3 regions of the Cytobacillus sp. FSL R5-0569 genome follow, and region 3 is predicted to be linked to each of the others. Evidence: predicted binding sites of a transcription regulator. Region 3 holds the regulator's gene; each other region holds the start of a gene.
The links. Region 3 encodes LexA, which represses DNA repair genes until DNA is damaged. Its sites were predicted from a motif close to CGAACATATGTTCG; they were not measured.

Region 1 (7,676 bases), 1.8 Mb from region 3:
CCAATACAAACAAACGACATTTTCACACTAAATGTCCAATTTAAGGAGATGAGGAAGCAATGCTACAAAATACATCTGCGAAAGCTTATATCATCACAGCACTACTAGAGCTATTACATCAAAAGACATTCTCTTCTATAACAGTAAAAGAGATTGTAAAAAGAGCAGGCATTAGTCGCTCTACCTTCTATGTCTATTACTATGATAAATATGATTTGCTTGAGCAACTCTCAAAGGACATTATCAACGAATTTTTAGCCTTTTATCCTCAAGCTAAAAAAATGCACCATCCCCATTTAAAGGTTGAAGAAACAACCAAGGATATATGTAATCATGTCTTTTCTTATCAATCTTTTTATAAAGAACAGTTAAAAAACCCACAATTCATTCACCAATTATCACGAGAACTATCTGCAGCATTAATGCATGTCTATAACCATAAAAGTTACGCCTCCTTTTCTAGCTATGGCACAGTTGGCTTTCTGGCTGAATGGGTATATGACTCTTTTCAAATGACACCTGAGGAAGCTGCTATTGAATTAAGAAAGATAGGGACGACAGATTGGTCAGCTTCACATACAAACATGAAAACGGCGAACTCTAAGGAAAAATGATTATTCCATTAAGGATCTTTATTCTTTGGATATACAAGTCAATTGAATTTCTCTATGCAATAATATAAAAAAAGCAAGGTGAATACTTCCATTAAAGTAACCTTGCTTTTTATTTTATCTTCATTTATTTAACAAAAGTTCCTGCATTTAGTCGTCGTTGCATTTCTTTTACAACGAGGGATGGACGACTTAGTACACCATCAACAACCGTCCCCAAATATATTTGTAACGCTCTTACTGTATGAGGACCCATAAAACCATCAGGATTTGCACCAATCATTCGTTGTAATGCTTTTACCATCGGACTTCCTTGTTTTCCACTAGCAAAGTGAATCGTTCCATCATAGAAGGCATTCGTTACACTATTTTTCGGCTGATTACTGATGATACCATCAACAGGAGTACCAAGTGCTTTTTGTAGTGCTCTCGTTGTTGATTTTCCCCATTTTCCGTCCACATTCAGATTCGCTTTCGGGGCTATTTGTGGCTTCTTCGGCACTCCTTTTTTGATTTTTTCTAATAAAGCAATGTTTTGCGCCGCCGTACCTTGATAATTATTCATCCCATATTGCTTTGCTAATATTGCTCGATTCTTGAAAGATGAGTCGATCCCTTGTGCGTTAAGATAGTCGACAATACTATTTCCATTCTCAACCGGTTTTGGTTTTGGTTTCGGCTGATTAGGACCGGGGGAAGGGGATCCGAAATTTTCCTCTTCCTGCACCCCATCTACTTTATTCAAAAAATCCTCCCATGTAATGCCCTTATAACCCGCGCGCAATTGTGCGGGGCAGTTTTTCCCTGACCAATCGTGATGTTGTTTAATTCTACTCCGATCCAACCCATACTTGTCCATCAACATTTTGACTAATGCTGCTCCATTATTGATTGTCTGTTCATAATCTCCATCGGCATTGATGCACATTTCAATATGAATCGACGCCGTATTCCCCGGACCTCGCCCATCTCCTGCTGCCCAGCACATCACATCATCTTCAAATGACTGAATTACCATGCGATCATCCACTTGGTAGTGCCAACTAGCTTGTCTTGCATTTAAGTTCGACTGTAAATTAGCGTGCATCTGTGCATTTGCTCCGATTCCCATATTTCCTGTTTGATGTGGTGTTATATATTGAATTTTGTTCCCTTTACCATAAGAGCGTTGATTAACCACTTCCTGAGATACCAGCTGCTTTATCACATTAACCATATAAAAACACTCTCCTTTCTATAATATATAAGTAAAAAGGACTGCCCGTGTGGACAGCCCTTCATAAAAATACATATAGAAAGCCTATTTTTTCTATAGAATGGAGGAGTAAAAATATAATGAGCAAATTACTGGTCTAGGTATATAAGACGCATTTGCTACTCTATTGTTTCAACCGTGTTGTTAATGCAAATGCATTTGGCTTCCCAAAATAGCGTAGTAACCTAAAAACATAATCGACATTCAAAAATTATGACAATAAACGAACGACTTGCTGTTTTTGGGTGGGGAAATTCCTTGCATGCATCTCACTCTGTAGACAATTATGAAAAAGTAGCATGACTGATTAAACTAAATAACCTCTGACTTAAACTCAAAAAAAGAAGACGAACTAAAAAAGTTCGCCTCATATACTAAAAATAAACGAGAAAATAATCTGAATCGGCACGAACGTATTTTCCCTCTATTACTCCAAACAAAAAACCCTTAAATAATAAGGGTTTTAAGCATTTATCCAATTGAACCTTCCATCTCGAACTTGATTAAAAATGGATTTCTATCCTTTTCATATCATTTTAAAAATAGGAGTTTATCTGAATAAATAAGTTATACCTTTTAATAGAATTCATACTTTTTCAATTCGAATCGGCACGAAATCGGCACGTTTGAACACTCTTTCTAAAATAAAATAATTAGTTTCTTCTATTATATATTAAATTGCACTGCCAACTTCTTTTAATACCTTAAGCAGCATCGGCATAATTTGTATAAGCACATATCCAAGCGCTCCATTCTGAATACCAGTCCATGCTCTATCACTTTTCCCTAACATGAAGAAAAAACACGAACCAATTACAACAACCGAAGAAATAGGGAAACTCAATGCAACCATCAAACCAACTAACGGATCTAATGCGTGTGCCAATATCTCAAGTGACTTATCACCAAGATACTCAGTAGCTCCTACTGGTATGGCTTCGGATGATGCAGCAAACGCTGGTTTTGCCATAATTAAGGGAACGGCAATTGATGTGCCTATTCTTCTAACACCTTTCCAGTTTCTCTTTTTCTCTTTATTTTTATAAGAACCAGACATAAATTCGTTAACGGACATCGTTTGAGTTTTCATTTTAAATCCTCCCATAAGTAGATTTTAAAATTCATACCTTCGCATAGCTTTTCTAACCGGTTTCTTCTATATAAAGTAGTCGTCACCCAAACTAATTGAAATTGTGGATTAAATGTAGATAACTTTCTGTATTTTTTTATCTTTTGTACATTCTTTTGCATGGATTGTTTATTATCTATTTCTACAAAGTGGTGAATTTTATTAAGTATAAAAGCTGCGTCAGATATGAGGGAAATGTTGTTGAGGGTTATTTTGACTTCATTGCGCCATGTGGTAGGTCTACCGAGTGAAATGTATAGGTCATTACGCATTAGAAAGTGATTGACTTGTGCTGTTTTCTTTCTTACTTTATCAGCTTGAACAAACTCACGACCTGATGTATTTAAATAATAAACTTTCTTTCTATCTTCCGAAAAATGAGATAAGTATTGGTTCATATTTCTTAAAATTTTTTGAGCGTTGCGATCTTTGCCAAGCTTATGCATTCGTTGCAATTGCTCCCGAGTGAGATAATCACATTTCTTCAAGCTTAAAAGTATCTGTTCGATTCGTTGTTGATTCTTCAAATTTAATAACCTCCTTCGCCAGATATGGCGAAACCTGTCTAGTTATCTCATCATTACTGATGAATGGTGTTTGAATGGTATTAGTCTTTACATTTTTATATAGGCCTCTACCTGGTATCATCGGTAATTGTTCCGCACCTGTCTGACCAAGTGCAGTATTCGATGCTGTAGCATCATCTAGTACATAGCAAAGTCGAATAGGTATATTACGTTTTGTTTGTTGTGGAATAGATTGAGCACTAGGATATTGTGTGGCATAAATCAAATAATATCCTGCTCCCCTCCCCTTACGAGCTATACTTGTTATTGCATCCATAGCAACCGGATGATCAGTTAAGTCTGCTGCTTCATCAATGAAGATAAAGTGTCGCTCCTTGATGTCTGCCTCTGTTACATCCTCGTATCCTTTATCTACAATAGATTGGTACTCCTTAGTCATCTGTTCATCAATGGTTAGTAATATCTGTTTAGCTTCTTCTGGATCACGTGCAAAATTATCTGTTTGTTTCAGATTTTTGAATCGTTGAAATGCTGAGCCACCTTTTAAATCTATAAGATGTAAATGTGTGTGTGCTGGTTGTTGTGCTATAAGTGTTGTGACTGCCAACTTTAGAAACACACTCTTCCCAAAACCAGTGGCGCCAGCGATGATAAGGTGTTTATCTTTGTCAAAATTATGATGTATGATTGATGTCCTTGTATGGCCGACTGGTATGGACCAGGTATCTTTCTTTAATAGGCTATCATCCCATATATACTTTTCTGCAAATCCCTGATTGTAAACTTTAATACGCAACATGCCATCAAACGATATTTCGATTTCCTTTTTCTTTTTTGGTTTTTCACCTAAATTTTTGATCTGTTTAATAATGTCTTTATTGAGCTTGAGAGATAACAAATCAGTATAGGAGTAATCAATCGAGTTGTCTTTAATATTTAAACCATCCTCCAATACATGTGCCTTATCCATTACATCCTTTGATGACATACCTAGAGGTAACTGGTAGATGTACTCCATTCCTCCTTCGATTTTCCTTTTCTTTTGTAGGCGAATCGTTTTTACCTTTCCTTCTTCCCTGATTGAAAGACCAGCGTTATTAAATATCTTCTGTATCTTGTCAGAATCGTAAGTTAGGCCGGCTTTTTTGAGGTATGAGTAACCTGCTAAACTCCCCATTAAAGTGGTCGATACAATTTCAAAAATCACACCACCATCTCCTTTTGTATTACGTAGTAATAGTTGCAAGATAAACGTCACTTGATAGGACTGCGTCACCCTTTTTACCTTCTATTGTCCATGAGTTCGCATTAATGTGCGGCAGCCGAATTTGAAAACGAATATCTTGCCGAATGATATAGCGTATGATAATGCGTTTTTGTCCTATTCCATAAATCTTTAAAGGACAATCATGTTCGTTGTTGAATATTACACTTAGGTGATATAAATGGAGAATAAACTTGGAAAATGGCATAAAGAACATGGAGTTTCTCAAGCTTTTATAGCTAGAAAGGTAGGAATTACTGAAAGCACTTATAGCAAAATAGTAAAAGGGGAAACATTACCGTATGTACAAAACGCTATTAAAATTGCACGAGCGCTCAATACCACTGTTGAAGACTTGTGGGGCGAACTTACAGAAGAAAACAAAAATTAAGACCACCTTTTTATGAGGCGGTCTTAATTACTTTTAATGTTCTCGGTCTTCCATCTTTCCAGTCTACATAACCGTTTTCTCGTAATTTATTTAAAATCCCACTTATAGTGGATGAAGATGCTAGTCCAACCAAAGCGCTTAACTCTCTATATGAAGGCGGATAATGATTTTTTGCAACGTATTTTTCTAATGTTTCTAACACTTCTCTTTGTCTAGTTGTTAGTTTACGCATAATTGACCCCTCTTTGTCTTTTTGGTTTTGCTACTGATAAGATTCCATCAATGCTAAATGTCCTCATCTGTTGCTTTTGCAAGTCATAAACCATAACATTATCTACTTTAATTCTCCGTATGATGACTAACCTATAAGAGATTTCTCCAGAATTATTTAAATAAATCAGTTCAATTGGTTTACGCTCGTTTAATGAGTATTTAAACAAGTGGTTCATTCTTACCAGCTCCTTTAAACATAATTTTACAGGAACATTCGTTCTATTTCAATTTGTTTTCGAACAAATGTTTGTATAAAATTAGTTCATAAGGAGTGAATGGATATGTTAAAGGATCGCGGCAAGATGAAATGGCAAGGATTTTTCATGAGTGAACACACCGAATTACTCAAACAGATACCACGTGAATATGAAAAGATAAAGAAGCCACAACTAGATGAGCAAGAACTTCAGGAAATACAGATAATAACGATGGAATCATTAAACTACACCCTTACAATCAAAATGACAATTTGGGTTGATGGGATCACGAAAACTTATGAGGGAATTGTCGATAAAATTGATCATATTAATATGTACATTCACTTGGAAACGAACAATTTAAGAATCTTAAAATTTCACATTGATGAAGTGATATCAGTCGAAAGGGTCTAGATAGTCTATTAAAATAATAAAACTAGGTAGCCAATAAATTTTCTTGGCTACCTTAGTTAATACAAAAGTATTTCTTCAATTATGATTCCCTTCACTTTTGCATTCTATTTGTGCTTTTTTTTGTTTCCTTTGATCAATCTTTATATCTATATATATAGATACTGAAGCAAACATATAGTAAAACCCTAAATACGATGTTATATCATATATTTTTTCTGGCATTCCTTTAAAGTACCACCAAGATGTAGCTAGTACAAAGTAACCTATAGGAAAAGAAACCATTAATGTACTAAATTTTTTCATAATCCTCGCCTTTTAAATTAATTTTTTCAAAGCCATTTTTTGTGTTTTTTTAACGCTTTGTCCTCACAATTTGCAACCATCCAAACTAGCATTATTCCTGTCCCCAGAGCTGTGGCCTTAACACCAAGTTTTATAATGGCTTTAGCAGCTTTTTTATATTGGCCTTTTTTAATCATACCTACAACACCCTCAGCAGTAAACTGAGTAACCCATAATCCAAAAGAACTTTTTAAATTGTCCTTAATACAAGAATTAACAGCTGCAGTAAATTTAGGATTTTCCTTTTTAAGAGCCATTATTTCAATTTCAGGAGGCTCAACATCATTATCTCCTCCATTACCACCTCCATTACCTGCACCATTTCCCGGATCATTCTTATCAATAAATGCTCCTGAGGCAATTAATGTATTCTTGATATCTTGATATTCTTCCTTACCAGAATATCTTTCATCAAGTACATCTTCGTCAAATCCTAGTAAAATATCATTCTTCTCATCAATTATTGCTCCCTCTTCAACAAGAAATTCTAACTCAGAAGCTAATTCTTCAGCAAGTAATTCTTCTTCAGCAGTTAATTCAATATTATCGAAATCAATATCGATCTCTTGCTCTTCTGCATTAACTCTTACTGGTATGTTTCCTAATAAAGAAAATAATAAAGCAAAAACCATTAACCCCTTTAAAACTCTAGATAATTTTTCTTTTTTCATTTCTCTCTCTCTTCCTAATATGGTATATTTTACATAACGAATATTATTACAATTTTTAGAATTATTCAATAAAAAAATATAAATCTACCAAATTAGGTATTATATACCTAGTATAATAACTATCTAAAGGAGACGTTTGTCATGAAACCAGAGGATATATATGTTTCCGTCACTGATGAGAAAGGTGATAAATACTATATCCTTGCTCAAAGTAGGCCAGTTACCATTGTTGGAACATCTGACAAAGGTGGAATAAAGGTTGAAGGTAGTACAATAAAAGAAACCTTACAGAAAGCATTTGAAGTAATCAAAAGTCCAAATAAAATTGATTAATCGAAAAGGTGCCCCTTTAATATGAGGCACCTTTTTATTATTTTTCATTTAATTAAAAATATAAACCGATAAAATAAAATAAAGGCTTATATATATAACATATACAATGACTAAGTTTAAATTATACTTTACAAACAGATTTTTAACTTTATCTGCTACATCAAGTTTCTCGACAACAGTTATTACTACTAAACCCAACAATACTATCCAAATTAAATAAGTATTAGCGAAAGCATTCTCAAAAAAAGGGAAAACCCTTATTAATAGAG
Region 2 (7,676 bases), 220 kb from region 3:
CAGGAAGTGTTTCATTTGAAATTGGAATTCGACCATTATTGCCAGAATCTTCACTGACGATTGGTGTATTAATATTCTCAATCTGCTTCTTTGGTGTTGCGACGATATTATCATTAAATTCATCAAAGATTGTTGATATTGTTGGTAAATATTTAACGCCTATTAAAATTAGCTTTATACTACTATTAATTCTTGTTGCTGTTTTTAATCCTCTAGGATCTTTTGGGGAGCCAACAGAAGCTTATTCACAACACTCATTCTTTAATGGCTTCTCAGAAGGCTATTTAACTATGGATGTACTGGCTGCATTTGTCTTTGGTGTAATTGTTATTAATGCACTGCGGGCAAAAGGTATAGAGTCAAATCGCTCTATTATGTTTGCTACGATGAAGGCTGGTTTGATTGCTGCGGTTTTATTAGCATTCTTTTATAGTGCGATGGCTTATATGGGTGCTAGTAGTGTTGCGGAATTAGGTATCCTTGAAAATGGTGGAGCTGTTCTCTCGGGTGTTGCCTATGCATATTTTGGCTCTTATGGAGGAATCGTTCTAAGTGCTGTTATGATTATTGCTTGTATGACAACAAGTGTAGGTTTGATCAGTTCATGTGCTAGCTATTTTAATAAGATCATGCCTAAATTTTCCTATAAGACATATGTAATTGCATTTGCTATTTTCAGTACTGCAGTTGCGAACTTTGGTTTAACAGAGTTAATAGCTATTTCTGTTCCAGTACTTACAGCGATTTATCCTTTGGCGATTTTATTATTAATTTTAACATTTTTCCATCAGTTTTTTAATGGGAAGAAGACTGTCTATCAAGTGAGTATGATTTTAACGTTTATTGTTAGTGTTTTTGACGGTTTAAAAGAAGCAGGAGTTCAAATAGAGCCTGTTTATCATTTATTCGCAAACATTCTTCCGTTGTATGAAGTGGGATTAGGTTGGATTGTACCAGCTATCATTGGTGTGATTTTAGGTATTGTAATAGATCTGTTTAAAAGAGAGACAAAGATAAAAGAGAATGAAGAAGTAATTTAACTGTTTTTTACCCTTACAAAAGATTTTCCTTTTGTAAGGGTTTTTTTATGTAACCTATAATAATATTCACTATTTTTTTGATAACTAGAAGGATTATTCTTAGTCATTCCAATCAAGAATGTAAAATTATCGAGGTCTCTACTAGTAAATTAAGTAAGAATAATTCTATTAATATATTACATATGACTATATTTTTTTAAAATAATATATTGCATTCATTACATGGATATGTTACTTTAATAATGCAATATATTGCTTGAATTTTTTCAGAGATTGTAATTCATACAATATTATATTTAAATATGAATTTTCTGAAGAATTAGTAAATTATAGTAATTGAAGATTGTTAACTACAACAGTAGAGGCAGAAGGGGGTAGAAGATATGAATCAAAAGGTTCCGTCTTCTTATATTATTGCAGTAGGTTTTATGTTATTTTCATTATTTTTCGGTGCTGGGAACTTAATTTTTCCAGTAATGATGGGTCAAGAAGCAGGAACGAACGTATGGGCCGCAGTAGCGGGCTTTATTATAACAGGTGTTGGTCTTCCTTTATTGGGTGTAATCGCTTTAGGTTATTCTGGTAAAAGTGACTTGCAATCGCTTGCAAGTCGTGTAAGTCCACTCTTTGGTCTACTTTTTACAGTTGTTCTATATTTATCTATCGGACCATTATTTGCGATACCAAGAACTGGTACGGTCTCTTATGAAATTGGTATTAGACCATTCATTTCTGATGAATGGAGTACGATTGGATTAGTTATCTTCTCTATCATCTTCTTTGGAATTACCGCATTCTTCTCTCTGAATGCATCGAAAATTGTTGATATTGTTGGTAAAGTTTTAACACCTATTCTACTATTATTTATTTTAATTTTAATTGTAGTAGCATTTGTTAATCCACTAGGATCTCTACAAGCACCAAGTGAGGCATATACTGTTAACTCTTTCTTTAACGGCTTTACTGAAGGTTACTTAACAATGGATGCCCTTGCTGCTTTCGTATTCGGAATTATCGTAATTGATGCCATTCGTTCTAAAGGCGTTCAATCAACTAAAGTAGTGATGCTTTCAGTGATTAAAGCAGGATTAATTTCAGCCGGTTTGCTTGCTGTGATTTATGGCTCACTTTCTTATATTGGTGCTAGTAGTGTTTCTCAATTAGGTATATTAGGAAACGGTGGGGCGGTTTTATCTCAAGTTTCCGGGCATTATTTCGGCTCATTTGGAGGAGTTATACTAAGTGTTATTGTCATAGCCGCATGCTTAACGACTAGTATTGGTTTAATCTCTTCATGTGCAGCTTATTTTAGTAAAATCATTCCTAAAGTCTCCTATAATACGTTTGTTATTGTTTTCTCAGTATTTAGTGCAGCGATTGCTAATTTTGGATTAAGTCAATTGATTGCTATTTCAGTACCGGTATTAACAGCTATTTATCCATTAGCGATTGTATTATTAATCCTTACGTTTTTACACCCATTGTTTAATGGTAAGAAATCTGTTTACCAAATGAGTATGTTATTTACGTTTATTATTGGTATCTTTGATGGCTTTAAAGCAGCAGGATATACGATTGCCTCAGTAGATAATCTATTCACTAGTATTCTTCCATTATATGATGTAGGGTTAGGTTGGTTAGTACCTGCATTTTTAGGAGCGGTTCTAGGAATAATCATTGGTTTATTTCAAAATAAAAAAGTTGAGGATGAAAAAGAACAATTAATTTAATAAGAAAAAAAGCCTCCGACTAAAACGGAGGCTTCTTTTTTTGCTATAAAACGATGCCAGATCATTCGGATATGTGAAGTTAATCTCTCAATTGCTGTATGTATTTTCTTTATCGAGCGGTAAAGTAATCTTAATCGTTGTACCAACATTCATTTCAGATGAAATGTTAATCCAGCCATTATGTTGTTCGATAATTCTTTTACAAATGGATAACCCAATGCCTGTGCCCGTCGATTTAGTAGAATAAAAAGGTTGAAAAAGCTTTTCTAATGTCTCTTCATTCATTCCGAAACCAGTATCCTTTATAACGATTAAACATGTTTCAGCTGTCCTTCTAACAGAGATATTAATCGTATTTTCTTGATGCTGCTCTTGTGTATCAAATGATTCCAGTGCATTTTTAATTAAGTTGACTAGTACTTGTTTTAATTGTTTGGCATTACCATAAATATATGGATCGTCTTTTGATAATTGGAAGGAGAGTGCAGTATTCTTTAAAATCGCTTCACTCTGAAACAACAGGAAAGTATCGTGAACAAGTTTATTAATAGAAATACGTTCTTTAATATTGTCTGTTGGCTTTGCTGCATTTAGAAACTCATGAATAATATCATTGGCACGATTAATCTCATCTAGAGCAATATCAACATATTGATTTTTCCCTGACTCATTGAGATAGGGTTTTAACAATTGTAAAAAACCTTTAACTGTTGTAAGCGGGTTACGTATTTCATGTGCCATCGATGCTGCAAGTGTACTTAAATTTTGTGCGTACTCATTTGTGAAATTAGCTTCATTAATCTGAGACGCAGTTTCATGAATGATTTTCTTTTTTTCATTTAGTTCTAAGCTAAATCTGAGGAGTTTCTGCTCTAATTGTTGTGTTTGATAATTATGATCAGTAGATAATGAATGAAATAAGGGGTAGCAAAATAAATGACATGATTCTTCCTCAGGAATCGTATAGACGCGATAATTGTGATAACCGTTTCCGAAAAATAGCTGTAAATTAAGAACTGCTTTTTTCTTGCGTATTTCATTAAATTGTTCGACATCTTCGTAATTCATTAATTGTGTGAATGGGGTACCAATGATTGTATGCTGATTAACTATAGATGTTGAAACCACGTGATTATTGTTGTCAATTAAGAAGTATGGAAATGGTAGTTCTTTTAAGACAATCTCAGTTAATTTCATTTCTTATCATCCTTACCATTGTTTGTCATGTGGAAGTAGTATCTAATGTCATTCTCTTTTATTCTATTAGAAGAAATTGCATTATATGTTAGAAAAACATGTATATTGAGAAAAAAACACGAATCATCTCTACTTTTCTTGTTATGTATATGAGTTAAAATGTCATATTTTTAATTAAATCGCAATGATGGACTTATTAATCTTATCATACCAAAGTCATTCAATGGCTTTCAATCACCGTTTTCATTCGTTAAAGGAATTTTTTAGGAATTGTAAAAAAGATAGATTACTAGAAAAAATTATAGCTTCGATCTACCTAGTATAGAAATGAATAAATAAGAAAAGACAGCATTCTATAACGCTGTCTTTTGAATGTTAACTTTTCTTTTTAAATAAATTGACTTTTGGTTCGGCTTTATTGATAATCCTTTTAATATTTGTACGATGTCGATAAATGATGAACAATGTCATTAAGGCAATCACTATGATTAAAATTGGATCACCAAGAATGAGTGAATAAATCAATCCTGCAATACCAGCAATCATTGATGATAATGAAACATATTTAGTAGTGAGAAGTGAGATGAAAAATACAGCTAATATTACCACAAACATGACGGGCACGAACGCCAGCACAACACCTGCAGATGTAGCAACAGCTTTACCACCTTTGAATCCTGCAAATATCGGGTACATATGGCCAATAACAGCAAAAATTCCTATAATTACTGTATGTATATCTATATCAAAGAAGATTGGTAATAATCCAGCAGCTATGGTACCTTTCAGGATATCGGCCAGTGTAACGGTAAAACCTGCTTTTTTTCCTAGCGTTCGGAAAGTGTTTGTCCCACCAAGATTACCACTACCATGCTCACGAATATCAATGCCATAAAACACTTTACCAATGATTAATCCAGATGGAATGGAACCAATTAAATAAGCAATAAGAAAAACGATGATTACTTCAAATGTCATAAACTCTCCCCCACGGAATAAAAATACAGTTCTTATATTGTACCACGTAAATAAGTGAATGTACTATGTTGCTTTTAAATTATCTTTTCAATTGCAAAGATTACCCTAGTATGAAACGAATGTTAAATAGATATATGATTAAAATTAGTAGAAAAGAACTTTTTTGTTAAGTGGATTACGTGATATTTAGCGAAAAGGAAAGCTTTATAAAAAAGATGAAGCTGTATGTCAGAAAGAACAGCATTGCGATCTATTCGCATTTATACTTTAATTCAGATAAAATAGTGTAGAGTTCAAAATAAGAGGTGAATGTATTGAGTATAGAAAACCCATCAAGAACTGAAATCGGAAAGATGTTAAAACAAGCAAAGAGGATTGCCGTCGTAGGTTTAAGTGATAAACCTAATCGTACATCCTATATGGTAAGTGAAGCCATGCAAAAAAGTGGTTACGAAATCATCCCTGTTAATCCCAAAGTTAAGGAAGTATTAGGTGTAAAAGCGGTTGCATCATTAGCTGAAATAGAAGGCAAAGTGGATATTGTTAATGTCTTTAGACGTTCGGAATATTTGCCAAGTCTTGCGAGTGAATTTCAAAATATTGATTGTCCCATTTTTTGGACTCAGCTAGGTGTTGTAGATGAAGACGTATTTCAGCAGTTAAGTGATGCTGGTTATACCGTGATCATGGATCGATGCATTAAAGTAGAGCATGCGCTAACAAAATAACATTTGTAGCATGGGATCATGACATTGATTTCATGCTTTTTCTTTCATATGCGGTTTAGACGTATAAATATGATATAATTATTAGAACGTTTGTTCTTATTCACCTCTTGCAACAGTATATACATGATCTTAATGCATGTTACAATGGGGAACATATATGCATACGACTCGCATGATAAGAAGGAATATAGTGAATAAGAATGGAATAATAAACCGATATCTATTGTAGAGAGGTGCATAAAGGCGCGGTTATGATATAATCAAACTCTATTGCCGACTCGGATTGATAGACAATAGATGGTTTTTGAAGAGATGAAAGGGGAATGCTTGTGGCAAAAAATCAGGAAGTATTTGACTATAATGATGATGCCATACAAGTACTTGAGGGATTAGAAGCTGTTAGAAAACGTCCCGGAATGTACATTGGAAGTACGGATGCAAGAGGGCTACACCATCTTGTATACGAAATAGTCGATAACGCTGTAGATGAAGCACTTGCAGGTTTCGGCGATCATATCATTGTCAAAATACATAAAGACAATTCAATTAGTGTTCAAGATAAAGGTCGAGGAATGCCGACCGGAATGCACAAGATGGGCAAACCTACAACCGAAGTCATATTGACTGTGTTGCACGCTGGAGGAAAGTTTGGCCAAGGTGGATACAAAACAAGTGGTGGACTTCATGGTGTAGGTGCTTCAGTTGTTAACGCCTTATCACAATGGTTAGTCGTTAAAATTAAACGCGATGGACTTGTTTATGAACAGCGGTTTGAAAACGGCGGAAAGCCAGTAACCACGCTTGAGAAGGTTGGTAAAACGAATCAAGTAGGGACAACGATCCACTTTAAACCAGATCCGACAATTTTCTCAACAACTACATATAATTTTGAAGTGCTAAGTGAACGATTACGTGAATCCGCTTTTCTCTTAAAAGGGATGAAAATCGAGATAACGGATGAACGTCATGATCTTAAAGAGATTTATCATTATGAAAATGGGATTGAAGCATTTGTTCAGTACCTAAATGAAGAAAAAGATACGCTCCATCCAGTAGTTAGTTTTGAAGGGGAGCATAATGGTATTGAAGTTGATTTTGCCTTCCAATTTAATGATGGTTTTTCAGAAAATGTCCTTTCTTTTGTTAATAATGTTCGTACGAAAGATGGAGGGACACATGAAGCTGGAGCTAAAACAGCGATGACTAGGGTGTTCAATGAATATGCCCGTAAAGTTCAGCTTCTAAAAGAGAAAGATAAGAACTTAGAAGGAACTGATTTACGAGAAGGTTTTGCGGCGATTGTCTCAGTACGTGTACCCGAAGAACTGTTACAATTTGAAGGACAAACAAAGGGCAAGCTCGGAACAAGCGAAGCGCGTTCAGCTGTCGATGCTGTTGTATCAGAGTATCTCTCTTACTTCCTTGAAGAAAATCCAGATACAAGCTCTTTATTAATTAAGAAAGCAATTAGAGCTTTTCAAGCAAGAGAAGCAGCACGTAAAGCAAGGGAAGACGCTAGAGGCGGAAAGAAGAAGAAACGGGCTGAAGCGGTTCTGTCAGGGAAATTGACACCTGCTCAATCACGTAACCCAGAAAGAAACGAATTATATTTAGTAGAAGGTGACTCTGCGGGTGGTTCAGCAAAGCAGGGGCGCGATAGAAGGTTTCAAGCAGTATTGCCATTAAGAGGTAAAGTAATAAATACTGAAAAGGCAAAGCTCGCAGATATCTTTAAAAATGAAGAGATAAACACGATTATACACGCTGTTGGAGCGGGTGTCGGTGGTGACTTTACGATTGAAGATATTAATTACGATAAAGTGATTATTATGACGGATGCTGATACCGATGGAGCCCATATTCAAGTGCTCTTACTGACCTTCTTCTACCGCTATATGAAACCGTTACTAGAAGCAGGTAGAGTCTATATTGCTTTACCACCATTGTACAAAGTGAGTAAAGGTTCTGGAAAGAAAGAAGTAATAGAGTATGCATGGAGTGAT
Region 3 (7,676 bases):
TCCATCTCCGCATATACTATATGTATAGTGGTCTACTACATTGTAGCCATCTTTATTATATTCAGCTGATAAGTGACTTTCAGCCATTGCCATCCCTACTGCCATGGCAATCCCTTGTCCTAATGGACCTGTTGTCGCATCTACACCTGGTGTATGGCCATATTCAGGATGTCCTGGTGTTTTACTACCCCACTGGCGAAATTCTTTAATATCATCTAAAGAAAGACCATATCCCGATAAATGAAGGAGACTATACAAAAGCATAGACCCATGACCCGCAGATAACACAAAGCGATCACGATTAAACCAATCAGGATTTTTGGGATTATGATTCATAAACTTTGTCCATAAAGTATACGCCATTGGCGCAGCTCCCATTGGCATTCCTGGATGACCAGAGTTTGCCTTCTCGACTGCGTCGATAGACAATGTTCTTATGGCACTAATTGATAAAGCATCTGTTTTGTTGAACATGAACGACATCCTTTCAATATATATCCTACAAATTAAATATAATAGACTTTCACCTTCAGTTACAACCAGAAAGGTAAAAAATTATATAATTGTCATATAAAACAACAACAAAGGAAACTGTTCGTGACAGTTTCCTTTTAAAAATTTATAAACACAATCTTAGTGAAGTGGTTTATTTTGTTCACGTTTTAACTTCTCTGGTGTAACATCATTACCTTCAGGGTCAATAACAGTAACACCTTTTAATGTATTTAACATAGAAGCTCTAAACTTCTCTAAATATTCTTTTCTTAATTTAGATTGTTCCTTTGCTTCTGGTTCTGATAAACCTTCTGTTTTCGCTTTCTTAGCAAGCGAATTAATTCTCGCTAATTTTTCTTTTGAAATCATTGTGCTACACTCCTTCCCATCCAAAAAGTTCTTCATTCCATATGGAGAAGATACTTAATAGCCATATTACTAAATATGACTGCATTTTACAAGAAAGCAGTTTTACAATCATCTTTTGATTTTCATTTCAGACGCCAATAAGTTGGTATCGTATTGCTTTATTATTAGGTATGGCAATGTAGCAGTGTTCTCAACTTAAAAATGTGAGACTATTAATATAGGGAGCGTATGTATGTAAATAAGGGGAATAAGGGAATAATACTTTCACTAACAACTAACGTTAAATGAAAAAACACGGATGAATCCTCGGAAACAAATAACCATTCACAGTTCACTTGTCTGAACCCACGAACGATTGTAGAATCTTTTAGTATGCCTTTATCTTGCTTGGTATCAGTACTAATATTTCTTAGTTTTTAAGTTAAATTACAACTAATCAATCGACTTAACTTATTATGCCTATATCATGATGATTCATTATCCATCTGCTCTATATCATCTATATATTCATTATACCTACGGTTTACTGTCGCTTTAGATATTTTATAACCAAAGCCTCTTAACGTTGCAGCAATTTCTGCAAAAGTAAGGTTATTTTGTCTCAATTTTACTATTTCTTCTATTGGTACCTCTATTCGTTCTCTTCCGTTTATATTTCCTTGGTTTTTTAAATTTTTTTCAGGTCGAAAGCCTTTTTGAACAGCTTTTTGCATCCCTCTTTTTATTTTTACATTATGTAGTTTTCTTTGATACTCTTCAACCATGCTAACAATTTGTAATACCATAGAATCAGAATCTGAAAGTTGCAATTCTCCATTATGGGCAATTGTATAAATCTTCCCATTTTCTTTAAGTATACAATGTAAGATGGCAATTTTAGCATTTCCTCTTCCAATCCTGGTTTCATCTTGAATAAGAACAGCCTCTGCTTGATTTTGTTTAAGTAACTCCAATAATTGCAACACACCAATTCTTTCTAAATCATAGCCACTTGCTTTCTCACGTATGACTTCAACTACATTCATATCCTTCATTCTCGCTAAATGTAAAAGTTCTTCTTCTTGTCTAGCAAGAGACGTTTCCTGGGTATCCTTCGTCGTACTCACCCTGCAATATATAATTACATTCATTCTCTTTCATTCCTTTAGTCTTCTAATATCACACTAGCTAAATTTGTTTCAGATATTATTTCACCATTTGTAATGGGAAGATATACCGTATCACCAGGATGTATTTTACCTAAATGTATATGATTAAATTCTTCTACCCAAGCAACAAAGTCTTTAGAAGACATATTATGGGCATCTTTAAACTCCTCCGCTATTTTCCATAAAGAATCTCCTTGTTTTACTTCAACTTTTACATATTCCTCCTGATTTGCATTACCAGTGTTCAAAAATAATAAGAAAACCATACCGAAACTAAAAGCGATAAGAATAATAGCATAACTATAAGAATTCCACAATTGTTTTATCATTAATTGCCACCCCTGAATAGAATATATGTTCGATTTAATAATTTTAGTATAATGCGAACATTTGTTTCTGTCAATAAGAAAATTCGAACTTATGTTTGTATCTATTTACTACTGATGGTATAATAATCTTAATGAAATTGACGAAGGTGCGTGATAGCGTGAAATTATCTAAGAGGCAGCAAGATATATTGAATTTTATAAAAGATGAAGTAAAACAAAAAGGTTATCCACCTTCCGTTAGGGAAATAGGTGAAGCTGTTGGACTTGCTTCAAGTTCAACCGTACATGGCCATCTAGCCAGACTAGAGAGTAAAGGTCTTATTCGTCGAGATCCGACAAAACCCCGTGCCATTGAGGTATTAAATCTAGAAGAGAGCAACCCAATACCTAAAGTGCAAACGGTGAACGTACCTATTATCGGTAAGGTTACTGCTGGTCACCCCATTACTGCGATTGAGAATGTTGAGGAATATTTCCCTTTACCTGAAAGAATGGCTCCGAGTGATGAAAATATCTTCATGCTTGAAATTATGGGAGAAAGTATGATTGAAGCTGGCATATTAGATGGTGATTATGTCATAGTCAAGCAGCAACAAACAGCAAATAATGGAGAAATCGTGGTTGCTATGACAGAAGATGATGAGGCCACCGTTAAGCGATTCTTTAAAGAGAAGAACTTTATCCGCTTGCAACCAGAAAACCCTACTATGGAGCCGATTATCTTGCACAATGTATCTATTTTAGGCAAAGTTATTGGTGTTTATCGTCAAATACATTAAAAAAGAGTGTCATTATTGACACTCCTTTTTAATAGTTTGCAATTATCTTTATATGTTACTCATACAATTATAAAATTTGAAAAATTCAGTAAAATAGAATCATTACATCGAGACAAAAATATATTATAATGAAATTTACACCAAGAATCAACCTAAGGTCGCAAAAAAATCTCGGCTTTAGGAGTGTGAAGGAAAAATGTTAATGAACATTCTCTTCGCTGCGTTGATTGGTGGAATTGTCGGTGTTGCAGGACATTTGCAGAGATTAGGCAAACTAGTCAAGCCACGGATGACGAAAAAATTCATTTATTTAGGGTTCTTAGAAGACATCTTACTAGGAGGACTGGCGGCCGTATTTGTCATTGTGACAACAACACCGGATTCCCCCACTGCTGTTTTCATCATCTCTCTCGTATCTGGTATGGGAGGTGAGGGTATCTTAAAATTATTAGATACCCTAAAAGTAAAAGATCAAGAATAAAATTTTATTCCGTTCTTATGAACGGTTTTTTGTTGTATATAACAAGAACAAATTTTATTTAGACAACTTCGCTTTTTACCTACTATTCTAGCCCATAGAACCACTCTCCTGAAGTACTGTTCATCCATTCAATACGAGCTAATGTTTTTAAATTTGATACCTACTACTTGACATGATGTTTTATGGGTAAATAAATATTAAAGCATTTTTCATGAAAACAAATAGCTAGGATGATTAAATGCCAATTATTCAATTGATTGGTAACTTGAACGACCTACTTCATCATACATACACCTTAAATTCAGTTCATAAATGAATCAATTGCCCCCCTTGATTTTACATACCCAATAACCCACAAGTACTAAATCGCTTAAAGTAACTATTTCTCATTGATTTCGACTATCCGCATCATTACTTATATTTTTTCTTCCTATTATTAATAAATAAATCTGTAGACAAACTCATTTAAGGAGTTTATCTACAGTCTGAAGCAGCCGTTAAAACGGTATTTGAAGATGCCTTTTAGTTTCAGCAATAGTTATTTTCCCATATATAAGCTTCCATTAAAACACAGTAAAAGCACTCTCAACTTACGGGGTTCCTAAGTTCCTTATACTTCAACTGCAACAATATCATCACAACAGATCGTAGTAATTCTTACACGAGCTTTCTTGTCACAACAACAATGATCGTGACGATCATCGTGACGATCACAGTCTGCTTTAGCTAGGAAGACTAAATTACCGCGAATATCGATAAACTCCCCGAACACATGGCCGCCACCTTTAAGAAACACTCTCACATCCTCACCACGGGAAACGTTCTTAAAGAACTCATCGCAGCCACAATCCTTATTGTCGTCTTTGCTGTAATTACCACAACCGTGATTGTTGTTGTCATATCCATATGAGTCTGAATATCTTGGTCTTCTTCCAAAAAAACAATTATTATATCCCATATCTCTTCCTCCTTTCTATCATTATGTTAATACTATATGTCGAGGGTATTGGAGGTGTACGGGCTATATCCCCCTGTTAAAAGACCATTTATTTTCTCTTTGTTTCTATCTTTTAATTTGCTATCCTATCCTAACTAAAATAAAGAAGCAGCCGTTATGGCTGCTTTGGTTGGACTCTTTTTAGTATCTAATATAGAGATACCAAGTTGAATGTTAATACTCAACAGGTATACTCCTTGCATACATATCTGTTTAGACACAATAAAGAAACTACTAACTATCGTGTTTCAACTGCAACGATATTATCGCAACAGATCGTAGTGATCTTTACACGATTTTTCTTGTCGCAACAATCATCGTGACGATCATCGTGACGATCACAGTTAGCTTTTGCTAAGAAAACTAAATTACCGCGAACATCAACGAATTCTCCTGTCACATGGTCGCCACCTTTAAGAAATACTCTTACATCCTCACCACGGGAGATATTCTTAAAGAACTCATCACAGCCACAATCCTTATTGTCGTTTTTACTGTAATTACCACAACCGTGATTGTTATTGTCATATGAGTCTGAATATCTTGAGCCTCTTCCATAGAAATTATTATTACATCCCATTTTTCTTCCTCCTTTCTATGATTATGTTAATACTATATGTGGATAATAAAGGAGGTGTACGGGCTATATCATCCTATTAAAAGACCATTTTATTTTCTCTGTGGACCTTCTTTTTGTTGTCAAACCTATCTAACTAAAATAAAGAAGCAGCCTTTATGGCTGCTTTGAACTCGATTTTTGGTATCTATTAAATAGATACCAAGTTGAATGTTAATACTAAACAGTTATAGCCCTTGCATCCGCTAAGACACAATAAAGAAACTCCTAACTATCGTGTTTCAACTGCAACGATATTATCGCAACAGATCGTAGTGATTCTTACACGATTTTTCTTGTCGCAACAATCATCGTGACGATCATCGTGACGATCACAGTTAGCTTTTGCTAAGAAAACTAAATTACCGCGAACATCAACGAATTCTCCTGTCACATGGTCGCCGCCTTTAAGAAATACTCTCACATCCTCACCACGGGAGATATTCTTAAAGAACTCATCACAGCCACAATCCTTATTGTCGTTTTTACTGTAATTACCACAACCGTGATTGTTGTTGTCATATGAGTCTGAATATCTTGAGCCTCTTCCATAGAAATTATTATTACATCCCATTTTTCTTCCTCCTTTCTATGATTATGTTAATACTATATGTGGATGGTCTTAGAGTTGTACGGGCTATATCCCCCTGTTGAAAGACCATTTTATTTTTCTCTGTGGACCTGTTTTATTTTCAAACCTATCCTAGCAAAAATAAAAAAGCAGCCATTATGGCTGCTTTTATCTGAGACCCTTTTTAGTTTTCTATTAATTAGTTGAATGATGATACGAAGCAGTTATACCCCTTGCAAGAACTTCTTTTAGACTCATAAAAAGGACTCTTACTATCGAGTTTCAACTGCAATGATATCATCACAACAGATCGTAGTAATCCTTACACGATCTTTCTTGTTGCAACAATCTTTGTGACGATCATCGTGACGATTACAGTTAGCTTTTGCTAGGAAAACTAAATTCCCACGAACATCGATAAACTCTCCGAACACATGGCCGCCACCTTTAAGGAATACTTTCACATCCTCACCACGGGAAATGTTCCTAAAGAACTCATCACAGCCACAATCATTATGATCATATCCGTATGAGTCTGAATAGTTTTGATTATTATATCCCATATTCTCATCCTCCTTTCTATGATTATGTTAATACTATATGTGGAAGATGAAGAGTTGTACGGGCTATATTACCTTGTTAAAAGACCATTTTATATTACATCTTCTTAAGTTTTTATGAAAAATCAGATGTTAAGGCTACTTCTATAAATTAAATGTAAAGAGGTTCATAATAAACGTCTCCAGGATGATCCTCACCTCTTATATTTTCAAATAAAAAAAGACTGTAGGTACCTCGATTACACCGAGTTTACCTACAGTCTGAAAAACCACTTTGGTATTATCTATTAATACATTTGTAAATATTGCTCGCGTTCCCATGGGTGAACTTGCGTTCTGAACATATCCCACTCAATTTCTTTTGCTTCAATAAAGTGCTCAAGAATATGTTCACCAAGTGCAGCAACCATTACTTCATCTTGTTTAAGAAGTTCTAGCGCGCTATAAAGTGTAGCTGGAAGATCTTTAATACCTTCAGCTTCACGTTCCTCTTTGCTCATAACATAAATATTACGGTCTACCGGAGCTGGTGGTGTTAGGTTGTTTTTCACACCATCTAATCCAGCCTTAAGAAGAACAGCCATTGCAAGGTATGGATTGGCAGCTGGGTCAACACTACGTACTTCTACACGTGTACTGACACCACGTGATGCTGGGATACGAATAAGTGGTGAACGGTTTCTCGCAGACCAAGCAACATAACAAGGAGCTTCATATCCAGGCACTAAACGTTTAAAAGAGTTTACTGTTGGATTTGTTACAGCTGTGAAACTTGGTGCATGGTTAATGATACCTGCAATAAAATTACGTGCTGTATCACTAAGTTCTAAATCACCTTTTGTATCATAGAATGCATTTACACCATCTTTAAATAATGAAACGTTACAGTGCATACCTGATCCGTTCACACCGAATAATGGTTTTGGCATAAATGTTGCGTGTAAACCGTGTTTACGTGCAATTGTTTTAACCACTAATTTAAATGTTTGGATGTTATCACATGCTGTAAGTGCATCAGCATATTTAAAATCGATTTCATGTTGCCCTGGAGCCACTTCATGGTGAGAAGCTTCAATTTCAAAGCCCATTTCTTCTAGCTCAAGAACGATATCACGACGGCAATTTTCACCTAAATCAGTTGGAGCTAAATCAAAATAACCACCATTATCATTAAGTTCTAAAGTTGGTTCACCTTGTTGATCTAACTTAAATAAGAAGAATTCTGGTTCTGGTCCAAGGTTAAAATCTGTAAAGCCGAGGTCTTCCATTTCTTTAAGGATTCTTCTTAAGTTATTACGAGGGTCTCCCGCGAATGGCGTACCATCTGGATT

Region 1: a site for LexA is predicted at 5,687-5,700, ahead of MKX78_RS19490 (YolD-like family protein). Genes of this name have one in related genera too.
Region 2: a site for LexA is predicted at 5,757-5,770, ahead of parE (DNA topoisomerase IV subunit B). Genes of this name have one in related genera too.

Annotation. Positions count from the first base shown of each region.
Region 1 is NZ_JBBOWW010000001.1:3,842,628-3,850,303, forward strand. It holds gene MKX78_RS19450 (TetR/AcrR family transcriptional regulator) at 60-614, shown strand; gene MKX78_RS19455 (N-acetylmuramoyl-L-alanine amidase) at 739-1,827, opposite strand; gene MKX78_RS19460 (hypothetical protein) at 2,540-2,956, opposite strand; gene MKX78_RS19465 (replication-relaxation family protein) at 2,953-3,522, opposite strand; gene MKX78_RS19470 (FtsK/SpoIIIE domain-containing protein) at 3,470-4,798, opposite strand; gene MKX78_RS19475 (helix-turn-helix transcriptional regulator) at 4,968-5,177, shown strand; gene MKX78_RS19480 (LexA family protein) at 5,188-5,409, opposite strand; gene MKX78_RS19485 (hypothetical protein) at 5,402-5,626, opposite strand; gene MKX78_RS19490 (YolD-like family protein) at 5,732-6,061, shown strand; gene MKX78_RS19495 (hypothetical protein) at 6,391-7,074, opposite strand; gene MKX78_RS19500 (hypothetical protein) at 7,216-7,407, shown strand; gene MKX78_RS19505 (hypothetical protein) at 7,456-7,676, opposite strand, start outside.
Region 2 is NZ_JBBOWW010000001.1:2,262,671-2,270,346, forward strand. It holds gene brnQ (branched-chain amino acid transport system II carrier protein) at 1-1,040, shown strand, start outside; gene brnQ (branched-chain amino acid transport system II carrier protein) at 1,424-2,770, shown strand; gene MKX78_RS11755 (ATP-binding protein) at 2,858-3,967, opposite strand; gene plsY (glycerol-3-phosphate 1-O-acyltransferase PlsY) at 4,343-4,945, opposite strand; gene MKX78_RS11765 (CoA-binding protein) at 5,260-5,673, shown strand; gene parE (DNA topoisomerase IV subunit B) at 6,003-7,676, shown strand, end outside.
Region 3 is NZ_JBBOWW010000001.1:2,037,821-2,045,496, reverse strand. It holds gene tkt (transketolase) at 1-474, opposite strand, end outside; gene MKX78_RS10615 (DUF896 domain-containing protein) at 634-864, opposite strand; gene MKX78_RS10610 (YneB family resolvase-like protein) at 1,329-1,994, opposite strand; gene yneA (cell division suppressor protein YneA) at 2,009-2,341, opposite strand; gene lexA (transcriptional repressor LexA) at 2,473-3,120, shown strand; gene MKX78_RS10595 (DUF4257 domain-containing protein) at 3,317-3,601, shown strand; gene MKX78_RS10590 (hypothetical protein) at 4,212-4,397, opposite strand; gene MKX78_RS10585 (hypothetical protein) at 4,837-5,178, opposite strand; gene MKX78_RS10580 (hypothetical protein) at 5,447-5,788, opposite strand; gene MKX78_RS10575 (hypothetical protein) at 6,058-6,348, opposite strand; gene glnA (type I glutamate--ammonia ligase) at 6,633-7,676, opposite strand, start outside.